DNA from 3 places in the Pectobacterium punjabense genome. Region 2 is predicted to be linked to each of the others. Evidence: predicted binding sites of a transcription regulator. Region 2 holds the regulator's gene; each other region holds the start of a gene.

Region 1 (6,923 bases), 310 kb from region 2:
TTTTCTATATCGGTTCACTTGCTATCCTGCTGTCACTTTATCCGTGGGGAAAAGTTGTAGAAGGCGGTAGCCCGTTCGTCATGATCTTCCATGAACTGAACAGCAACGTCGTAGCTACGGTACTGAACATCGTGGTATTGACCGCAGCACTGTCGGTTTACAACAGCTGTGTTTATTGCAACAGCCGCATGCTGTTCGGGTTAGCAAAACAGGGTAATGGCCCGAAAGTGCTGGAGACCGTCGATAGCCGTGGCGTACCGGTTGTCGCAATCGGTATTTCCGCACTGGCGACAGCACTCTGCGTGCTGATTAACTACCTTATTCCCGGCAAAGCATTCGAGCTATTAATGGCGTTGGTCGTGTCTGCTCTCGTGATTAACTGGGCGATGATCAGTCTGGCACACCTGAAGTTCCGTGCACAGAAGGACAAAGAAGGTACGGTGACCAAGTTTAAAGCGTTGCTGTATCCGCTGGGTAACTACCTCTGCCTGCTGTTCCTGGCGGGGATATTGGTCATCATGTTCCTGACGCCGGGCATTCAGATTTCCGTCATGCTGATCCCGGTCTGGCTGGTTATTCTGGGCGTGGGCTACTTCATCAAAAAGAAAAATCAGCTTAAGTAAACCTCTGCCTTAACCACATTTTCTCGATTCAATGGCCGACCTTGTCGGCCATTATTTTTCCTACCAACGCCCAACAAACATCAGACCAGCGCACCGTATATCGTCAGAAGCGCGACAACCACCACCAGCACCAGCGTCACTTTTTTCGCCAGCGTCACGGCGGCTTTGGGCGTTTCTACGGGCTCGCTATGGGATTCACGCGCCAGAGAAAATTGAGCCAACTGAGTTAACACCCAATATTGCGAACTGCGAGAGTCCCCTAGCGATGCGAACCAGGCAGGCAACGCTTTTTCACCATGTCCCAGCAACGCGTAAGCCGCACCAGCCAAACGAGCGGGAATCCAGTCGAGCCAATGCAACAAACGATCGACACCAGACTGCGCACGTTCCAGCGGCGTGTTATGCCGAGCAAGCCAGGTTTGTCTGGCGCGCAAAAACGCATACCCCACGAGTGCAACCGGCCCGTATGGTCCTGCGGCAACGAACCAAAACAGCGGAGCCAGATAAAACCGGAAATTTATCCATAGCAATGCATTTTGCAGCTCTTTTAGCTGCTCGCTTTCACCAGCACCAACGGGTAAACCGTGAATCAACGCCAGTTCCGCCGCCATTTCCCGGCTGGCATCCGCCTCGCCGCGCTGTGCGGCCTGCAAATAACGTCGATAGTGTTGGCGAATCTCACCCGCACCAATGCACATCAGGCTGATAACAATCCACAGCAAAAGAGAAATCAGGCCAAACAGAATGCCACTCGTTAGCCACAGCAGTCCCACCACAATTCCCATGCTGCATAACGTCAGGAACAGCGTTTGAAATAAAGAGGGAGAGGGAACGTGTCGGAATACAACGTCAAGCCGATGATCGATCTGCCAATGCTCCCCCTGTTTGAACAACCGTTCCCATGCCAGCGTAAGCAACAGTGTAAACAGCGTCATTGATCGAGACTCCCTTTGTTTTCTTTCCAGTTTTCTTGTAGCAGACGATGATAGCCGTCCCAGTCAAATGCCGGACCGGGATCGGTTTTACGGCCCGGAGCAATGTCGCTATGTCCGGTAATTCGAGACGGTGTAATAGGATAAGCCCGCATTAATAGGCGTGTAATCATAACCAGTGAGTGATACTGCTCCATGGTAAAAGGCAGCGTATCCGTACCTTCCAATTCAATACCAATAGAGAAATCATTACAGCGTTCACGACCTTCAAACACCGAAACACCGGCATGCCAGGCGCGCTGATCGAAAGACACATACTGCGTGGTTTGCCCATCGCGACGAATAAGGCAATGTGCCGCGACGCGTAAATGGGAAATATCGGCGAAATAAGGATGCGCAGTGGGGTCCAATGTCGCCGTAAACAGCTGGTCAATATACGGACCGCCAAACTCACCGGGCGGTAGGCTGATATTGTGAATCACCAGTAAGGAAGGCACCTCGTTATTCGGGCGACCATCATAATGCGGCGAAGGCGTGTGTGTAATGTCGGATAACCAGCCATTTTCCAAAAGCATCGGCGATAACCTCGCATCGTATCGTTTGCCGGCTGAATCAAGCGAAAAATCAATTGGAGCTAAAAGTCCTCGGCTCCAAGATACCATGTTTCACGTCATCCTATCTATCCAACTGGATATCAATAGATTTTACCGTTCGTTTTGTGATGTTTTAGCCATTTTCCTGCCTTTTTCGACTTTCACATCTTTTTTAGCAAGATAAAATCCCAATCTCATTGTGTGATTAAAGTCACATTACAAATGTAATAACACAATAAAAGGCAATCGTTTTCGTGCATTGCGTCTATTTTTACTTAAAATGCATGGCAAAATTATCTCCTGATTTTTTTTGATATTACCAAAATTTATTTTGCGGTCTTACGCTCGGCGTAAATAACGTCTAACACTATGGTACTTAACATGAAAAACACTTTCGCCGCAGGCACCTTGCTCGCACTGTCATGCTCAATGCCAGCTCTTGCCGACAGCAATAGCAATAAAGCTGAATACCTCTCCGACTGGTGGCACCAAAGCGTTAACGTCGTCGGCAGCGCCCATACGCGTTTCGGACCGCAACTGAACAGCACGACCTACCTGGAATATGAAGCATTTGCGCGTAAAGACTGGTTCGATTTCTACGGTTACGCCGATGCGCCTAAATTTTTTGGTGGCGATCCCGACAGCCGTGGCATTTGGGACAAAGGCTCCCCACTGTTTGTCGAGATCGAACCACGCTTCTCGATTGATAAACTGACGGGAGCTGACCTGAGCTTTGGTCCGTTTAAAGAGTGGTACATCGCCAATAACGTTATTTACGATCAGGGGCGCAACAGCGGTTCACGCCAAAGCACCTGGTACATGGGGTTAGGTACCGATATTGATACCGGTACCGACCTGTCGCTATCACTGAACGGTTATGCCAAATACCAATGGCAGAACTACGGCGCAGCGAACGAAAATGAGTGGGACGGCTACCGCGTAAAAGTGAAATACTCCTACCCGCTGGGCTCTCTGATGGGCGGTAACATCTCGTATATCAGCTTCACCAATTTTGATTTCGGTTCAGAACTACGTGATAAATCGAATTCAAGCCGCACTAACAACTCCATTGCCTCCAGTCATATTCTGGCACTGGGTTACGACCACTGGCACTACTCTTTCGTCGCACGCTATTTCCACAACGGTGGCCAATGGGCTGATGGCACAGAGCTCAATTTCGGCAAAGGTCCGTTTGAAGTGAAATCTACCGGTTGGGGCTATTACCTGGTCGTCGGTTACAACTTCTAAAATGACATCTCCTTTCCGGCGACCACGCATGTTCGCCGGAAAGTTAAAGAAAGTAATGCATTGAATTACAAAGGCTATTCATTCTGGATGTCCTGATATAAACAAGGTAGCATAGACCTCCGAATCCCCCTTCGGAGTTTTGTCATGTCAACGCGTCGCTACAGTCAGGAACAACGCCAGCAAGCCTTGCTCGCTCGTATTTCACAAGATATCCCCGCCAGCGTGCAACTGGCACTGCGTGAAGATTTAGGTGGCATCGTCGATGCTAATCAAGACATTACCGCTCTGCTGTTACCCGACAACGAGACCGTCAGCGCGCGTATTATCACGCGCGAAGCAGGCATATTCTGCGGTACGCGCTGGCTTGAAGAAGTCTTTTCTCAATTGGGCGACACGACAACGATCGTTTGGCACGTCGCCGATGGCGAGGCTATCACCCCCAATCAAACGCTGTGTGAGATCACGGGGCCTGCTAAACAGCTTCTGACCGGTGAGCGCACAGCGCTGAATTTCCTGCAAACGCTGTCCGGCGTCGCAACCGAAGTCAGCCGCTATGTTGCCGTCTTGCAGGGAACGCGCACTCGACTGCTGGATACCCGCAAGACGCTGCCGGGGCTGAGAACCGCACTGAAATACGCCGTATCATGCGGCGGTGGAGATAACCATCGTCTTGGCCTATCCGATGCCTTCCTGATTAAGGAAAACCATATCATCGCCGCTGGCTCAATCAAAAATGCGGTAGAAAAAGCACAGGCTTTGCGCAACGATGTTCCGGTAGAAGTTGAAGTCGAATCACTGAATGAGTTGCAGCAGGCGCTAGAGGCTGGTGCCGATATCATTATGCTGGATAATTTTAGTCTGGATAATATTCGGGAAGCGGTTGGCTTGGCACAAGGCCGTGCACTACTGGAAATATCCGGCAATGTCACGCTCGACACGCTACGTGGCTATGCAGAAACCGGCGTCGATTATATCTCGGTGGGCGCATTAACCAAGCACGTACAGGCACTGGATTTATCCATGCGCTTTATCTAATCGCTCCTCTATTTCTATCGGCGAGGTGCTATTTCGCACCTCGTTCACCTCTCTACATATCATTCTCTCGTACACCATCGTAACAACACAAACTACGAATCCCGCGCGGACTTCCTGTCCCAACAGCGTGAAAATTGCGTCTCTGCTCGCAAAAAACTTTCAATCCTCTGCAAGTCGCTAAAAACATGTCGTAGCGCCTTCCTGTTTCACATTTTCCTGCTCGTCAGCCTTCGCTCCCTTTCCTATGCTGCCGCCATCCGTATGGGTTTATGTACCGCAATATTTATGTGCCACAAAATTTATATGCAACAACAGGGAAATCAACATGACAACACAACAAGGATTCACACTGATTGAGCTGATGATCGTGATTGCGATCATTGCTATCCTCAGCGCCATTGGCGTCCCCGCCTATCAAGGTTATCTGCAAAAGGCGGCGCTCACAGACATGCTACAAACGATGGTGTCTTATAAAACGCCAGTCGATCTCTGCGGCCTGGAAAATGCGGCGTTTACGGCCTGCAACGCAGGTAATCAGGGAATTCCTGGTAGCAAATCTTCACGCTATGTCAGCGCCGTTAGCGTCGCCCAAGGGGTGATTACGCTCACTGGGCAATCTACTCTGCAAGGGCTACGCGTTATTCTGACGCCAACGTGGGATACCGAAACTGGTGCTTCACACTGGACGAAAAACTGTGCCACAGATAACGGCGCAGAGAGCCTGCAAGCCGCCTGTCAGGACGTTTTCCGTTTTGATAATACGGCGGGTTAATCATGACAGATTCGTCCTTCTCCTCCGAGCATACGCTCAGCGAGTTACAGACGCTGTGCCGGCGTTATCAGGCATTATTGCTCAGCATTGATGAACAAACGCTGTCGGTAGCCGTCACGACCTCCCCTTCGGCGGAAATGATTTCCGCACTGCGTTTTGCCAGCAATCGCCGCATTATGGTGGAACAGTGGCCGCAGGCCAGAATGGAACAACAGCTTAACCCCGTGAACGCCGTTGCCGAGCCAGTAGAAACCTACCATGCCAGTATTCATCACGCCAACGTAGGGCCGCAGGATCATGATGACGATTCCCCTGTTGCGCAATTTATCCATCAAACGCTACGCCTCGCCGTTCAGCGCCGCGCTTCTGATATCCACTTTGAGCCACAGCTAGACAGCTACCGTGTGCGGCTACGCATTGATGGTGTATTACAGGTAATATCCGCACCACCTCCAGAGCTGATAAGCCGAATTACCGCACGGCTAAAAATCATGGGTAAGTTGAATATCGCCGAACGACGGTTGCCGCAGGATGGTCAATTCAGCCTAACGTTGGATCAACAGCCCTACTCGTTACGTATCGCCACCCTCCCCGTGCAGCAGGGGGAAAAAGTCGTATTGCGTATTTTACAAACGCACCAACAGGAGTTGGCGCTGGACAAACTCGGTCTTGGCGAAAAAGCATTGCAGCAGGTTATCAGTGTGCTGAACGCCTCACAGGGAATGCTGCTAGTCACTGGTCCTACAGGGAGTGGTAAAACCGTGACGCTTTACAGCGCAATACGCTGGCTTAACGAGTGCAGTCGCAATATCTGTAGCGTGGAAGATCCGGTCGAAATTCCCTTACAGGGAATCAATCAAACGGCAATCAATCCCAAAGCGGAACTAGGCTTTGGGAGAATTTTACGTGCGCTGCTGCGACAAGATCCAGACGTCATTATGATTGGTGAAATCCGCGATGCTGAAACCGCTGAAATTGCGGTAAAAGCCGCACAAACGGGCCATCTGGTCATGTCCACGTTGCATACCAACTCTGCGGTCGAAACGCTAACTCGTCTCAATCACTTGGGCATTCCTGGATATCTGTTAGCTTCGGCGCTTAAACTCATCATCGCACAGCGGCTTGTGCGTCGACTATGCCCACACTGTAAAACCCAAGGAGAACCGCTACTCTCACTGCCAAAAAATATATGGCAAGGACCACTGAACCATTGGCAGGCCAGCGGTTGCAGCCACTGCTTCTCTGGTTACTATGGTCGTGTCGCGCTCTATGAATTACTCCCCATCACGCCAGATTTTCAGGCTGCATTAGCAGGCAACGCCAGCATTGGGGAATTATCTGCCCTATCGCAAGACTCTGGTTTTCCGACACTGCTGGCTGCGGGGCTCGAACGGATCAACGATGGCCTAACCTCACTTGTTGAAGTCTATCGTGTTGTCGGCGATGAGTGGTCTATGAATCAGGAGATACAATGAAGTTAGCGCGCTTATATCATTGGCAGGCAATCACATCCGAGGGCGAATTTGCTAACGGCACACTGATTAGCACGCACCGCCAGCACGCCTATGCCAACTTGATTGCCCAAGGCTACCAGCCGCTCATCGTAAAGGCTGGCCATTATCTGTCACCCCGCTACTGGAAACGCGAACAGCTAGGTGAGTTAATCAAACAGCTTGCGGCTCTACTACAAGCTGGATTGCCTCTGCTGGAAGCATTAAAA
Region 2 (6,923 bases):
ACAAGTCGTGGTGAAGCGTAATGATGAACTGACGCTGCGCGAGATTGAACGGCTTGCGCCCGAGCGGTTGGTGATTTCTCCTGGCCCTTGTACGCCAGACGAGGCGGGCATTTCACTGGCGGCTATTCGTCACTTTGCTGATAAGTTGCCTATTTTGGGTGTGTGTCTTGGCCATCAGGCGATGGGGCAGGCGTTCGGCGCGCGGGTGGTGCGGGCGCGGCAAGTGATGCATGGCAAAACTTCAGCAATTGTGCACAACAATACGGGTGTTTTCACCGGGTTGGCCCAGCCTTTGACGGTTACCCGCTATCATTCGCTCATCATTGATCCCGCTTCGCTACCCGTTTGCTTTGAGGTTACCGCCTGGAGCGAATATGAAGGGAAGCGTGACGAGATTATGGGAGTCCGTCATCGCTCATTGCCGCTGGAAGGCGTGCAGTTTCATCCTGAGAGCATTCTCAGCCAGCAAGGGCATCAGCTTTTGGATAATTTCCTTAAAATTTAATCGTATAGAAAGTTATTTTCTTCATCGGCTGATTTAATATTGCCTGCGATTGATTTTTTATGCATATTTATTGACTATATTTTCATTTCTGACGTAATGGACAGCAGAGTGAGGCAGCAAATGGCAGCAGAGCAGAAAGCAGTGACACGGGATACCCACGATAAGGTTATTTTGCCGGTTTATGCACCCGCGAAGTTTGTACCAGTGAAAGGTAAGGGGAGCCGCGTCTGGGATCAGGATGGCCGAGAATATATCGATTTCTCCGGTGGTATCGCGGTCACGGCGCTCGGTCACTGCCATCCGGCGCTGGTTAACGCCTTACAGCAGCAGGGCGAAAAACTGTGGCATACCAGCAATATTTTCACGAATGAACCTGCGCTACGCCTTGCCAGCAAACTGATCGATGCCACTTTTGCCGATCGCGTGTTCTTTGTTAACTCTGGTGCAGAGGCTAACGAAGCCGCATTTAAGCTGGCGCGTCACTATGCGGTTAAACGCCATAGTCCGTATAAAACCAAGATCATCGCCTTCTACAATGCATTCCATGGTCGCACGCTGTTCACCGTTTCAGTTGGTGGACAACCTAAATATGCCGATGGTTTCGGGCCTAAGCCTGCCGATATTGTGCATGTTCCGTTCAACGATCTCGCTGCGGTTAAAGCGGTGATGGACGATCACACCTGTGCGGTCGTGCTGGAACCGATTCAGGGTGAAGGCGGAATTACCCCCGCTACGCCTGAATTTTTGCAGGGCGTTCGTGACTTGTGCGATCAACATAAAGCGTTGCTGGTGTTTGATGAAGTGCAGAGCGGGATGGGGCGTACTGGTAAATTATTCAGCTATATGCACTATGGTATTACGCCGGATATCCTGACAACGGCTAAAGCGTTGGGCGGTGGGTTCCCGATTAGCGCGATGTTGACGACAGAAGAGATCGCATCAGCCATGACGGTTGGGGTGCACGGTACCACTTATGGCGGTAACCCTCTGGCCTGTGCGGTGGCGGAAGCAGCGCTGGATATTATCAACACGCCGGAAGTACTGTCGGGCGTAGCGGCTCGTCACGAGCGCTTTGTCAGTGAACTGGAGAAAATTAACCAGCAGTACGGCGTATTCGAGCAAATCCGCGGGATGGGGCTGCTGTTGGGTGCCGAGTTGAAACCGCAGTGGCATGGCCGCGCGGGAGAGTTCCTGGCTGCTGCAACGGCGCAGGGACTGATGGTTTTGATGGCAGGGCCGAACGTGATCCGCTTTGTGCCATCGTTGATTATTGATGAAGACGATATTGTGCAGGGAATGGCGAAATTCGCTAAAGCCGTCGCGCAGGTCGTTAACGCAGCAAACTGATTACGCCATAAAAAAACGTAGGGAACGTTTTTCAGCGTTGCGTTAGCAACGACCCGTAGGGTGGTGAGCAGGAAGCTCGCCATAAAAAAAGCGTGAAGCAGAGGCTTCACGCTTTTTTGTTGGTAGGGTACAGCGACAGGGATTTAGCGAGTGCCGTAAACGACAATCGTTTTACCGTGCGCAGAGATCAGGTTCTGGTCTTCTAACATTTTCAGAATGCGGCCCACGGTTTCACGCGAGCAGCCAACGATTTGCCCAATTTCCTGACGGGTAATTTTAATTTGCATGCCATCTGGATGCGTCATGGCATCAGGTTGTTTGGCCAGGTTGAGTAATGTTTGGGCGATACGGCCGGTCACATCAAGGAAGGCGAGGTTGCCGACTTTCTCAGAGGTAACCTGAAGTCTGCTTGCCATTTGCGCAGACAAGCGCATGAGGATATCCGGGTTAACCTGGATGAGCTGGCGGAATTTTTTATAGGAAATTTCAGCCACTTCACAGGCGGTTTTTGCCCGAACCCAGGCGCTGCGTTCCTGACCTTCTTCAAACAGGCCGAGCTCACCAATAAAATCGCCCTGATTGAGGTAGGAAAGAATCATTTCCTTGCCTTCTTCATCTTTGATTAGCACTGCGACAGAGCCTTTCACGATGTAGTAAAGCGTTTCTGCTTTTTCACCTTGGTGAATCAGCGTGCTCTTCGATGGATACTTGTGGATATGACAATGGGAAAGGAACCATTCGAGAGTTGGGTCTGTCTGCGGTTTGCCGAGAACCATTCGCTATCATCCTCTGTTGTAATTCACTGCGCAAATTACAGGGGTCAGAGTTCCCTGTACGGCGTGTTTAACTGCTAAAAAAATAAAATTCAGTCTAGTCAGAATGACGTCAGGGAATATACTGGAACCACTGTACCCTTGATTTTCCGGTTGCTGCCTTGCCGCACCGTAAACGTGGCTGGGTATGTCTGGCTACGTCATCATCATCTTCTTCGTTTCTGGCTTTGTCCAGAAAAGGTCTATTCTATTTTCGTTTTAACACAGCTTTAAGGATGTGTCTTGTGTTGTCTCGCTTCAGCATGACAAAGCTCTGATTAACGCTGGTTTTTGTACAGTAACGGTATAAATTTTCAAAAAATTTTTAGTGGAGAGGCATCATGCAGGCTCGGGTAAAATGGGTTGAAGGCTTAACGTTTTTGGGCGAATCCGCATCAGGGCATCAGGTATTGATGGACGGTAATTCCGGCGATAAAGCGCCCAGTCCGATGGAAATGGTGTTGATGTCCGTAGGGGGATGCAGCGCGATTGATGTGGTGTCGATTCTGCAAAAAGGTCGCAATGACGTGGCGGATTGTGAGGTGAAATTAACCTCGGAGCGCCGCTCTGAAGCGCCGCGCTTATTTACCCATATCAATCTACATTTTACCGTGACGGGAAAAGGGCTGACCGATAAAGCCGTCGAGCGAGCTGTTGCCCTGTCAGCGGAAAAATACTGCTCTGTGGCATTGATGCTGGGCAAAGCCGTCGAGGTGACGCACAGTCACGAAATTAGAGTGCTGGAATAATCCCTTTCTCTGGGTACTCATTCTGGTCACTTAAGCCTGTTATTAGGGGAAACATAGGGGGAGGTTCCCGTAGGGAGGCCTCATCCCTGTGGTCTCCCCGTGTATCTTGATGCTTATTCTATCGTTTTCCCTTCGATTAACCGCTGTACCAGCGGTGCCATGATGAGCTCCATCGCTAGCCCCATTTTCCCGCCGGGAACGACTAACGTATTGATGTGGGAGATAAACGACCCCTGCAACATGGCGAGCAGATAGGGATAATCAATATTATCCAACCCCTGAAAGTGAATGACGACGAAGCTTTCGTCCAGTGAAGGAATTGACTTGGCGGCAAACGGGTTAGAGGTGTCCACGGTGGGTACGCGCTGGAAGTTGATGTGCGTACGAGAAAACTGCGGCGTGATATAGGTGATGTAGTCTTCCATGGAGCGGACGACAGAATCCATCACCGCTTCACGCGAATGACCGCGTTCATTGACGTCACGAATCAGCTTTTGAATCCACTCCAGGTTGACGATCGGTACTACGCCGACGAGCAAATCGACATGCTGTGCCACATCATTTTGTTCGGTGACCACACCACCATGCAGCCCTTCGTAGAACAGGATATCGGTAGGTTCCGGCATGGGTTCCCACGGTGTGAATGTCCCGGGAACCTGATTATAGGGAATCGCTTCATCGTAGGTGTGGAGGTATTTACGCGTCTGGCCGCGACCATGTCGACCATATTCGATAAACGATTGTTCTAGCAGGCTGAAATCATTCGCTTCTGGGCCGAAATAGCTGATGTGGCGCCCTAAATCACGCGCTTTGCGGATCGCCATGTCCATTTCCGGGCGGGTATAGCGGTGAAAGCTATCGCCTTCTAACTGGGCTGCACGTAGATCGAACTGCTGGAAAATCTTACGAAAGGCCAAGCTGGTTGTCGTGGTTCCCGCTCCGCTGGAACCAGTAACCGCAATAATCGGATGCTGATGTGACATAAGGCGCGTGACTCCGTGATCGCGATGCGCGCATAGGCTGAAAGCCTGCGCACATTCTCAAAAATGACGTAATGGTTCCCATTGTTAGCATGTTTGGCGCGTTCTTTCACGTCTTTCACCATGCTCAATAAGGAGCATGTCCACCTGCATTGAGCTGCCCGCGTGGCATAATATTTAGCGTCTCATGCAACTCAGACCACACCAAAACGACCTCGCCAGATTGGAGCTGACTACGGATATCTTCTACTTTCTGCGCCAGCGAACGTTCCTGCTCGCCATAATCGGTGCCTTCACGCAGCACGAAAGATTCGATGATGTTATCCAGCGTTTCTGGATCGAGCTGTTGCCAGGGAATAATCACGCTAGGGTTCCTGAGTAAAAGTGGTTCCTGAAGAAGGATCGGCGGCGTGGTCCAAGAATGGGCTAAGCCAGTTGGGAATGCGCTGTTCCAGCCACATTTCCGGTTTCAATAACGTACCACTCACGAAGCCAACATGCCCGCCGTGTTCCGTTAGTTGATACTCAATATTAGACGGTAACTGCGACAGATCGGGAATGACCTCTGACGTCATAAAAGGATCGTCTTTTGCGTGGATGATCAGCAGTGGTTTGCGTATTTGAGGTAACAGCGGCAGCGCGCTACAGCGTCGATAGTAGTCAGTGGCATCGTGAAAGCCGTGGATACGGGAGGTAATGACGTCATCAAACTCGCGCAACTGGCGGATTCGCTTCAACTGCGGCAACTGGATCGGCAGCGTGTCCGGGTAAGCTGCCAGCTTGCGGCTGGCGTTTTGTTTCAACAGGCGCAGCAGGTAGTGCTGATAGACGCGGGAGAATCCTTGTTCCATCCGACGGCTGCAAGGTTCGAGCATCAACGGCGCGGAAACGATGACGGCGGCGGACAGGGAACAGCCTTCACCCTGCTGACCGAGCAGGTAGGCCAGCATGTTTCCGCCGAGAGAAACACCGATGGCAGCGGTAGGCGCCGCGCCCAGCGTTTCTTGCATCCAGTGCAAAAAATAGCTGGCATCGCTGGTTTCGCCAGAATGATAAATGCGTTTCATCCGGTTGGGCTTACCGCTGCACCCGCGAAAATGCATGATGACGGCCAGCCAGCCGCGCTGTTTACAAGCATGTAGCAGGCCGTGGGCGTATGGGCTGTGAAAGCTGCCTTCCAGCCCGTGGAACAGCACCACGCGTGGTTTGTGCCGTGCCTGCGCGGGCGCTTCGCTCCATGCCAGATCGACGAAATCGCCGTCGGGTAATTCGAGCGCTTGCCAGACTGGTGAGAACTGCGCGTGACGGCGAATCAGGCGCGGTAATAGCGTTTGCAGATGCGGATTATGCGCACCGCTTAGCGGATGAAAATGGTCATGCATAAAGGATATGAAAATCTTGTTGTCGGCTCTTGTACGATCAATATCACACTGTTAGCTTCAATGCTGCCAGTTGGTACGACATTTGGGTCAGGAGCGCCCACAAATAATGGAACTGAGTTTATTTCTTTCGATGTTAGGTTTTTTGTGGGTAGCGGCTATCACACCGGGGCCGAATAATATGTTGTTGACCACTTCGGGCGCGAATTTTGGCTTTATGCGCTCACTGTGGCTGATGGTTGGCATCATGTTGGGGATGCAGAGCATTTTGCTGCTGGTCGCATTCGGCGTCGGCGGTTTGATTCTGATTTATCCTTCGTTGCACTTTATTCTGAAAGTCCTCGGTAGCGCCTATCTGCTTTGGCTGGCGTGGAAAATCGCCACGGCGGCTTACGAACGGTTGGAGACATCCGTTGCGCCGCCTCAGCCGATCCGGCTTTATCAAGGGTGGTTGTTGCAATTCTTAAACCCGAAAGCGTGGCTCATGGCGTTGGGCGCGGTGGCCAGCTTTAGTCTGGCGGGTGAAGGCTATAACCATTCGGTGATCGCGATAAGCATCGGCATTGTGCTGGTGAATCTGGTTTCCGGTGTCATCTGGCTGGGTTTTGGTACGGTGATTGGGCGACTGCTACGCAGTAAGAAAGCGTGGATCATCTTCAACGTATCAATGGGGCTGCTAACCGCTGCCTGCGTGTTGTTGATTTGGCATTAACGTTGATTTGGCATTCATGCTGGTTTGATAACGTCGTGAGCGGTTTATCGCTCGCGACGTTATCAGGAGAGGGACATCAGATTTATTCGCTCTGCATCATCTGTTCTAACTGTTCCTGTGCGTCCAGCCAGGACAGCTCCGTTTCTTCTAGCTCGATTTTGACTTTGGTTTGTTGTTGCAAGCAATCGGTGAGCTCGGCCTTGCGGCTGATGTCGTAGATTGCACTGTCCGCCAGCCGAGCTTCCAGTGCTGCGAGCGCTTCCCCCAGCTTCTCCATCTGCTGTTCAAGCTTGGTGATCTGCTTACGCAGTGGCTGAGTTTGTGTTCTCAACTCGGCTTCACGGCGTTTCTGATCTTTTCTGCCCTGTGCGCTGTTGGCAGCATTTTCTTTTGGCGTTTCATCGGCCGTATTTTCCTGACGTTGCAGGCCAACCAGCCA
Region 3 (6,923 bases), 1.1 Mb from region 2:
GGCACCTGCGGGTGCCTTTTGCTTTTATAAAACACTGCTAAACTTATCGTTACCCCACTGATTCTGTGGTTTGTTTCTTAAAAGTTATTACTTTGTTGTCTATTTATTTACTTACTAAAATTTATTTCCTTTCGTCAGATAACAATAATGCAACGTCGTTAACCGCTATTGATGCTCACGGTGGCTGAAATGCATCAGCACGCTGATTTTTTTGTTAGCGAGGTGATTAACAAAAAGGTCATAAGAATGATGCCTTTTACCGATGGTGGCATGGTCGTGTGTTAATGAATGCGTGAAATTCTATTTACCTGCACTTATAAAAATAGAGATATAAGCATGAAAAAACTACTTGCTATGTTCTTCTGCCTGACCGTGGTGGTGAGCACCCCACTGGCGATGGCTGAAGATGCTAAAACGACAGAGAAGACAACGGATGTGGTACTGATCGGCGGGGGGATTATGAGCTCTACGCTGGGCGTGTATCTACAAGAGCTACAGCCAGATTGGTCTATCGACATGGTTGAGCGTATGGATAACGTGGCGGAAGAGAGCTCTAACGGCTGGAATAATGCCGGTACGGGCCACTCGGCCTTCATGGAGCTAAACTACACGCCGGATAATCCCGACGGCCCAATCAATATCAGCAAAGCGCTGGAAATTACCGAAGCGTTTGAAGTCTCGCGCCAGTTTTGGTCTTATCAGGTGAAAAATGGCGTGCTGAATAATCCGCACGCTTTCATTAACAGTGTGCCGCATATCAGCTTTGTCTGGGGCGACGAAAACACCGCGTTCCTGAAACACCGCTATGATGCGATGCAGCACAGTACGCTGTACCGTGGCATGGAGTTCTCTGACGATCCAAATACGATCAAAGAGTGGGCTCCGTTGGTGATGGAAGGTCGCGATCCTGCTCAAAAAATTGCAGCAACCCGTATGCCTATCGGTACTGACGTGAACTACGGTGAAATCACGCGTCAGTTAGTTGGTGCGATGAAAACCAAGTCCAACTTTGCGCTGCATCTGAATTCAGAAGTGCGTGATATCAAGCGTAATGCAGACAACAGCTGGAGCGTGACTTACGCCGATCTGAAGAACGGCGAAAAAGAGAGCGTGATTAAGGCAAAATTCGTCTTTATCGGTGCGGGTGGGGCGGCACTACAATTGTTGCAGAAAACCGGTATTCCTGAGGCCGATTTGTACGGCGGCTTCCCGGTTGGTGGTGAATTCCTGGTGACAGAAAACCCGGAAATCGTGAAGCGCCACATGGCAAAAGTGTACGGCAAAGCCTCTGTGGGGGCGCCACCGATGTCCGTTCCTCATCTGGATACGCGTATTTTTGACGGCAAGCCAGTCTTGCTGTTTGGGCCATTTGCCACTTTTTCCAGTAAATTCCTGAAAAATGGTTCGCTGTGGGATCTGATCGGTTCTGTGACCTTCTCCAACGTAATGCCGATGACGCACGTCGGTCTGGATAACTTCGATCTGGTGAAATATCTGGTCGGTCAGGTCATGATGGATGATGACGATCGCTTCGCTTCATTGCAGGAATACTTCCCGAACGCGAAGAAAGAAGATTGGAGACTGGCGATTGCAGGCCAGCGCGTTCAGATTATCAAGAAAGATGATGATAAAGGTGGCGTGCTGAAGTTGGGTACTGAGATCGTCAGCTCACAGGATGGTTCGATTGCCGCTCTGCTGGGGGCTTCTCCGGGCGCGTCAACCGCAGCGCCGATTATGCTGAGCCTGCTGCAAAAAGTGTTTAAAGATAAAGTGGCGACGCCAGAATGGCAAAGCAAGCTGAAAGAGATTGTTCCGTCTTATGGTCAGAAGCTGGACGGTAATATTGAAATGACCAATAAAATCCGTCGCTACACCAGCAGCACGCTGGATCTGGATTATATTGAGGTTAAACCTGAGTAATTGGTATTAATTGGAATAACGACGTAAATAAGGCCGCGAAAGCGGCCTTATTTTATCGTGTTTCTACGGTATATCGGGCAATAAAAAAGCAGGAAGGTTGCCTTACCTGCTTTTATGTAGAAATCCGTAGATTACTTAGAACGCATAGTTGAAGTTCACGCCGTACAACCATGCTTTACCTTTAGAAGTAAAGTCATATTGGACAGCATTGAAGGCACCCGGCGCACGTTCGTTGATAGTCACGCTCTTGCCATGCATGTAGGACACGCCAACGTCAACCGACGCGTCTTTGTTAAATGCATAGGTTGTGCCTGCGCTCAACCAGAAACGATCTTGATCCGGGATGGAGATAGAACGTCTGTCGGCTGGTACTGGGCTGTCATCAAACGCGATACCGCTACGGAACGTCCAGTTATCGTCGTGATAATAGGTGGTGCCGAGTGCGATACGGTAAGCATCACGGAAGTTTTCTTCTTTCTGGAACAGTGTGTTACCGCTATTACCTGTTGCTTTCAGCTCTTGGAACTGGCTCCAACTGGTATAAGTCAGGCTGTAGTGCACCGCCCATTTTGGTGCCACGCGGTGATAGGCAGAGGCTTCCCACATTTCCGGCAGATTGAGAGTCAGCTTACCTGGAACGGTCGCACCATTGAGGGCACCTGGCCCAGCGGGCAGTTGGTTGCTGTAATCGCCGTTAAAGTCGATATCGACTTTAGAACGATAAGTCAGGCCGACGCGGTTGTTTTCATCGATTTCGTACAGGATGCCGGCATTCCAACCATAGCCCCATTCTTTGCCTTCTAATTTCGCTATCTCAGTGGTGCGCGGCAGTGCTGTACTGAGATCGCCGAGATGACGCGTAATTTTGGCATCGGCATAGACGGCGTTAACACCCAGACCAAAGCTGAAATGCTGGTTCAGACGATAGGCTGCGCTCAGGTTCAGGTTTGACGTCAACAGGTCGGTTTTTCCGCCGATAGAACCTGCTGCATAGCTGTCATTGAATTCCGTTGCCAGACCGTAGTTGGTGGTGGCAGACGCGCCAATTGCCCACTGTTCGTTAAGCGGCATGATGAAATGCAGGTTCGGTACCCAGGCATGTGGCGCGATATTTTTGGCGCTAGCATCATTTCCTGTCAGTCGGTTTGAACCGCTGACATCAATATCTGGGTTGATGTAAGTGACGCCACCGGAAAATGAAGGACGGTCAAACATGGTCATGGTTGCCGGGTTACGGCTACCTGAGGCCGCGTTGTCGGCTACGGCACCTTCACCAGAAAACGCGCGTCCCAGACCCGATGATGAGTATTCATTTAGCTGGAAACCAGCCGCGGACACATTTGCTGAAAACAGGGCCACCGCAACAGCAATTGTGGATTGTTTGAACAGGTTTTTCTGGCTCATGACCAAAACCTCTTTATATGCTTGTTATTTAACGTTGTTACACGGGGTAACAAGGGACGCGCATTGTAGGGGGCGCACTCAGCCTGACAAATCAGACCAGTTGCCAAAGTATAAGTTGGGAATACGATAATGTTGCGCTTGTGTATTAAAAATATTTCTAAAATGATGCAAAATTTAGATCTACTTAACGTTTTGGTTAATTTTTGTGAGGAACTATTACTCGGTTTTTACTGCCTAATAACACCTTAATGTGACTGATATCACTAAAATTATGGGTAGGCATGAAGTACTGGTGCTGCTTTAGGATGAGGGAGTAAAATATAAGGAAGATAGAAATATTTGAACTGGATCATATCTCCCGCGTCTTAAGCCTCAAGAGGAAAGCATCATGACGAACGTAATCAATAAATGCAGTGCTGAAGAAACCGCAGCCTGCTGCTGTGTCGATGTCGGCACAATCATGGATAATACAGATTGCACGGCGTCTTACAGTAAAGTGTTCAGCGATCGTTCTGATGCGGAGGCGACACTCGCCACTCTGACGGCAAAAGCGCGTGCGGTGGAGTCTGAACCTTGCGACATCGCCAGCACGCTGGAGGAGGTAGACGGTGGTGTTAAATTGGACATCGATTTTACATTCAGCTGCCAGGCTGAAACAATGATTTTCCAGCTAGGCCTGCGTTAAGCCTCCTTCTGGCAAGTATTGCCTTATTGCATAGCTTGCCAGACTCGTTTTTTATTTCTCTTCGCTGTTATTCACCAATGTTGGCGGTGTCATCACTTATTAACTCTCCCGATACGCATGTTAATCGGCCATATAATTGGTCGGTATGTTGCCGGGTTTCCCCAGAGTTCTGCGATATCTTCATAAAAACGATGCAGCGTTTCCTCCTGTCCTGCCTCCCTAATGCCGGCGACGGCAGACCAGGTTGAAATGTAGCCGATGAGAGCTTCCAACGGCCATTCAAGGTGGATGTTCAGGGGCGGTGCGTCGATCTCGTCAAAGGGAAAAGGGATGTCCTTATACCCATTATCAACCAGTTGGCGTTCGGCAGGCCAAAACGGGCCAATCTCGTCGTCATAAAACTGACGAAATCTGTCGTTCAGATCGTCATCAAGCTGCATAACCCCATAGCTGATGAGCGCCAATATTCCTAGAGGGACTGCCACCCTGTGCACCTCCCGGTAAAACGCGTCCAGCTTGAACCAATGTGCAGCCTGTGCCGCGGTAATCAAACTGTAACTGAGCGGTTGTCCCGGCAGTGTTTCGGCGGGGGAACATGCATAATGGATACGGTTGTGTGCAATAGCGTTACGTAGCTGGCTATCGCTGGGATCGATACCTTTTACAACGTCGAAATGTTCAGCTAGCTGTCGCGTAAGCTGCCCGGTCCCGCACCCCACATCCAGCGCGTTTTGGGTATTGGGTGCGAGACTGGAAAGGTATTCTGCCAGTTCGGGTGGGTATTGGGGGCGGTAACGAGCGTAGTTTTTCCCACCGGAGGCAAACCAGTTTCTGCTTTCTTCGGTTGTGTTAGTCATCTTTATCACCTGAGGCGTGTAATTCTGCACGCGCTATCTGTATTCGTTTTTCAAAGCTCTGCTGTTCCAACGCCGATGCCAGAGCTTCCAGCCCCTTCATCAACGGCCAGCCCGCGTCTTTTTCAAGCTGTTCAATGGCAAGGAAAATGGCTTCCCAGCAGCTCTCTAGTCGATCAACGAGTTGAATGCCTGCTGGTGTCAGCCTGAGCGCAAATTTACGCCCATCGCTGAGCTGTTCGCGCACAAGAATGCCGTCCTGCTCCATTAACGTGACCGACTGGCTGATCGCGCCCTGTGTCAGATGCGTCGATTCGGTGATGTCCTGCACGGTCTGAGCGCCAGCGACAATTGAACGCAGGATCGGCGTAAATCGTGGACGATAATTGAGTGACATGGCGCGGTAGTTTGCCTCCGACCCTTTATCAACCAATTCAGCGGTATACCTCAGCAGTTCGCCCAATCCAGGTTTAATTTTCAAAAGTGTCTCCCTAATGAAAATAAATACATTAGCGCTAATATATTTTGTTGGCAAATTCCTTTGCGTAAAGATTGATGGAATAAAGGCCACGACCCGCATGCTCTTCACATTTTTATGTTGCGCGGCTTTGCGTAATGTAACTATCTGGTTAACAATGAAATCAGGTCTGACCTGTTGTGCGCGTACTTTATTTTTGGTTAACGGAAGTATTTTCGGTTAACAGGAGCGTTTATGAGCGAGGTATTACCTCTGATAACCCGCCGTGGCGATCGCATTGCGTTCGTGAGCGGATTACGCACCCCATTTGCCCGGCAGGCAACGGCCTACTATGGCGTACCTGCCATTGAATTAGGCAAACTTGTCACCAGTGAACTTCTTGTTCGCACGGGTATCGATCCTGAGCTGATCGAGCTATTGGTGTTCGGGCAGGTGGTTCAAATGCCTGAAGCGCCGAATATCGCCAGAGAGATTGTGCTCGGTACGGGCATGAGCGTGCATACTGATGCGTATAGCGTTTCACGCGCCTGCGCGACCAGCTTTCAGGCCGTCGCCAATGTAGCGGAAAGTATTATGGCAGGCACGGTGGAAGTCGGTATTGCCGGAGGGGCGGACTCCTCTTCCGTATTGCCCATTGGTGTCAGTAAAGCACTGGCCAGAACGCTGGTGGATATGAACAAGGCTCGAACGCTGGGCCAGAAGTTGAGATTGTTAAGCGGCCTGCGCCCGAAAGACCTGCTCCCGGTGGCACCTGCCGTGGCGGAGTATTCCACCGGGTTGCGCATGGGCGATACCGCCGAACAGATGGCAAAAACCTACGGCATCACGCGTGAAGAACAGGATGAGCTGGCGCACCGTTCGCACAGGCTGGCGGCACAGGCCTGGGAATCTGGCGTGCTGCGGGATGAGGTCATGACGGCGTACGTCCCGCCTTATGAGAAGGCGCTGAGTGAAGATAACAACGTGCGCCATGATTCCGCCTTAGAGCAGTATTCTCGCTTACGTCCGGCGTTCGATCGCCGACACGGTACGGTGACGGCGGCAAACAGTACGCCGCTAACGGATGGTGCGGCAGCGGTCTTGATGATGAGTGAATCCAAGGCCAAAAGTTTGGGACTTACGCCGCTAGGCTATCTGCGCAGCTATGCATTTAGCGCCATCGGCGTGCAGCGCGATATGTTGTTGGGGCCGGCTTATGCTTCTCCACTTGCGCTGGCAAGGGCGGGTGTGGCGTTGGCCGATCTGACGTTAATTGATATGCACGAAGCCTTTGCCGCCCAGACGTTGGCAAATCTGAAGCTGTTTGCCAGCGATGAGTTTGCCCGAAGCCAATTGGGCAGAAACGCCGCGCTGGGCGAGGTGGATCGCGCTAAGTTCAACGTGCTGGGTGGCTCGATTGCCTATGGTCATCCTTTTGCCGCTACTGGTGCGAGGATGATTACCCAAACGTTGAATGAACTGCGTCGTCGCGGTGGCGGACTGGGCTTAACCACCGCCTGTGCGGCGGGCGGGCTAGGCGCGGCAATGGTACTGGAGGTGACGCCATGAACGATCAACAGCCTTTCCTCACGGCAACGGAAAG

The links. Region 2 encodes CRP, which controls carbon source genes, mostly activating them, when cyclic AMP is high. Its sites were predicted from a motif close to ATGTGANNNNNNTCACAT; they were not measured.
Region 1: a site for CRP is predicted at 2,348-2,365, ahead of E2566_RS17920 (nucleoside-specific channel-forming protein Tsx). Genes of this name have one in related genera too.
Region 3: a site for CRP is predicted at 3,662-3,679, ahead of E2566_RS14615 (YfcZ/YiiS family protein). Genes of this name have one in related genera too.

Annotation. Positions count from the first base shown of each region.
Region 1 is NZ_CP038498.1:3,946,559-3,953,481, forward strand. Features, by position in the region: gene E2566_RS17905 (amino acid permease) at 1-623, shown strand, start outside; gene ampE (beta-lactamase regulator AmpE) at 704-1,558, opposite strand; gene ampD (1,6-anhydro-N-acetylmuramyl-L-alanine amidase AmpD) at 1,555-2,130, opposite strand; gene E2566_RS17920 (nucleoside-specific channel-forming protein Tsx) at 2,530-3,396, shown strand; gene nadC (carboxylating nicotinate-nucleotide diphosphorylase) at 3,541-4,431, shown strand; gene ppdD (prepilin peptidase-dependent pilin) at 4,757-5,203, shown strand; gene gspE (type II secretion system protein GspE) at 5,206-6,678, shown strand; gene hofC (protein transport protein HofC) at 6,675-6,923, shown strand, end outside.
Region 2 is NZ_CP038498.1:4,258,835-4,265,757, reverse strand. Features, by position in the region: gene E2566_RS19410 (aminodeoxychorismate synthase component II) at 1-505, shown strand, start outside; gene argD (bifunctional acetylornithine/succinyldiaminopimelate transaminase) at 626-1,852, shown strand; gene crp (cAMP-activated global transcriptional regulator CRP) at 1,996-2,628, opposite strand; gene E2566_RS19395 (OsmC family protein) at 3,006-3,413, shown strand; gene E2566_RS19390 (phosphoribulokinase) at 3,527-4,396, opposite strand; gene E2566_RS19385 (YheU family protein) at 4,521-4,757, opposite strand; gene E2566_RS19380 (hydrolase) at 4,759-5,775, opposite strand; gene E2566_RS19375 (LysE family translocator) at 5,882-6,484, shown strand; gene E2566_RS19370 (ABC transporter ATP-binding protein) at 6,567-6,923, opposite strand, start outside.
Region 3 is NZ_CP038498.1:3,207,322-3,214,244, reverse strand. Features, by position in the region: gene mqo (malate dehydrogenase (quinone)) at 337-1,920, shown strand; gene fadL (long-chain fatty acid transporter FadL) at 2,056-3,324, opposite strand; gene E2566_RS14615 (YfcZ/YiiS family protein) at 3,713-4,009, shown strand; gene E2566_RS14610 (class I SAM-dependent methyltransferase) at 4,102-4,866, opposite strand; gene E2566_RS14605 (MarR family winged helix-turn-helix transcriptional regulator) at 4,859-5,344, opposite strand; gene fadI (acetyl-CoA C-acyltransferase FadI) at 5,576-6,889, shown strand; gene fadJ (fatty acid oxidation complex subunit alpha FadJ) at 6,886-6,923, shown strand, end outside.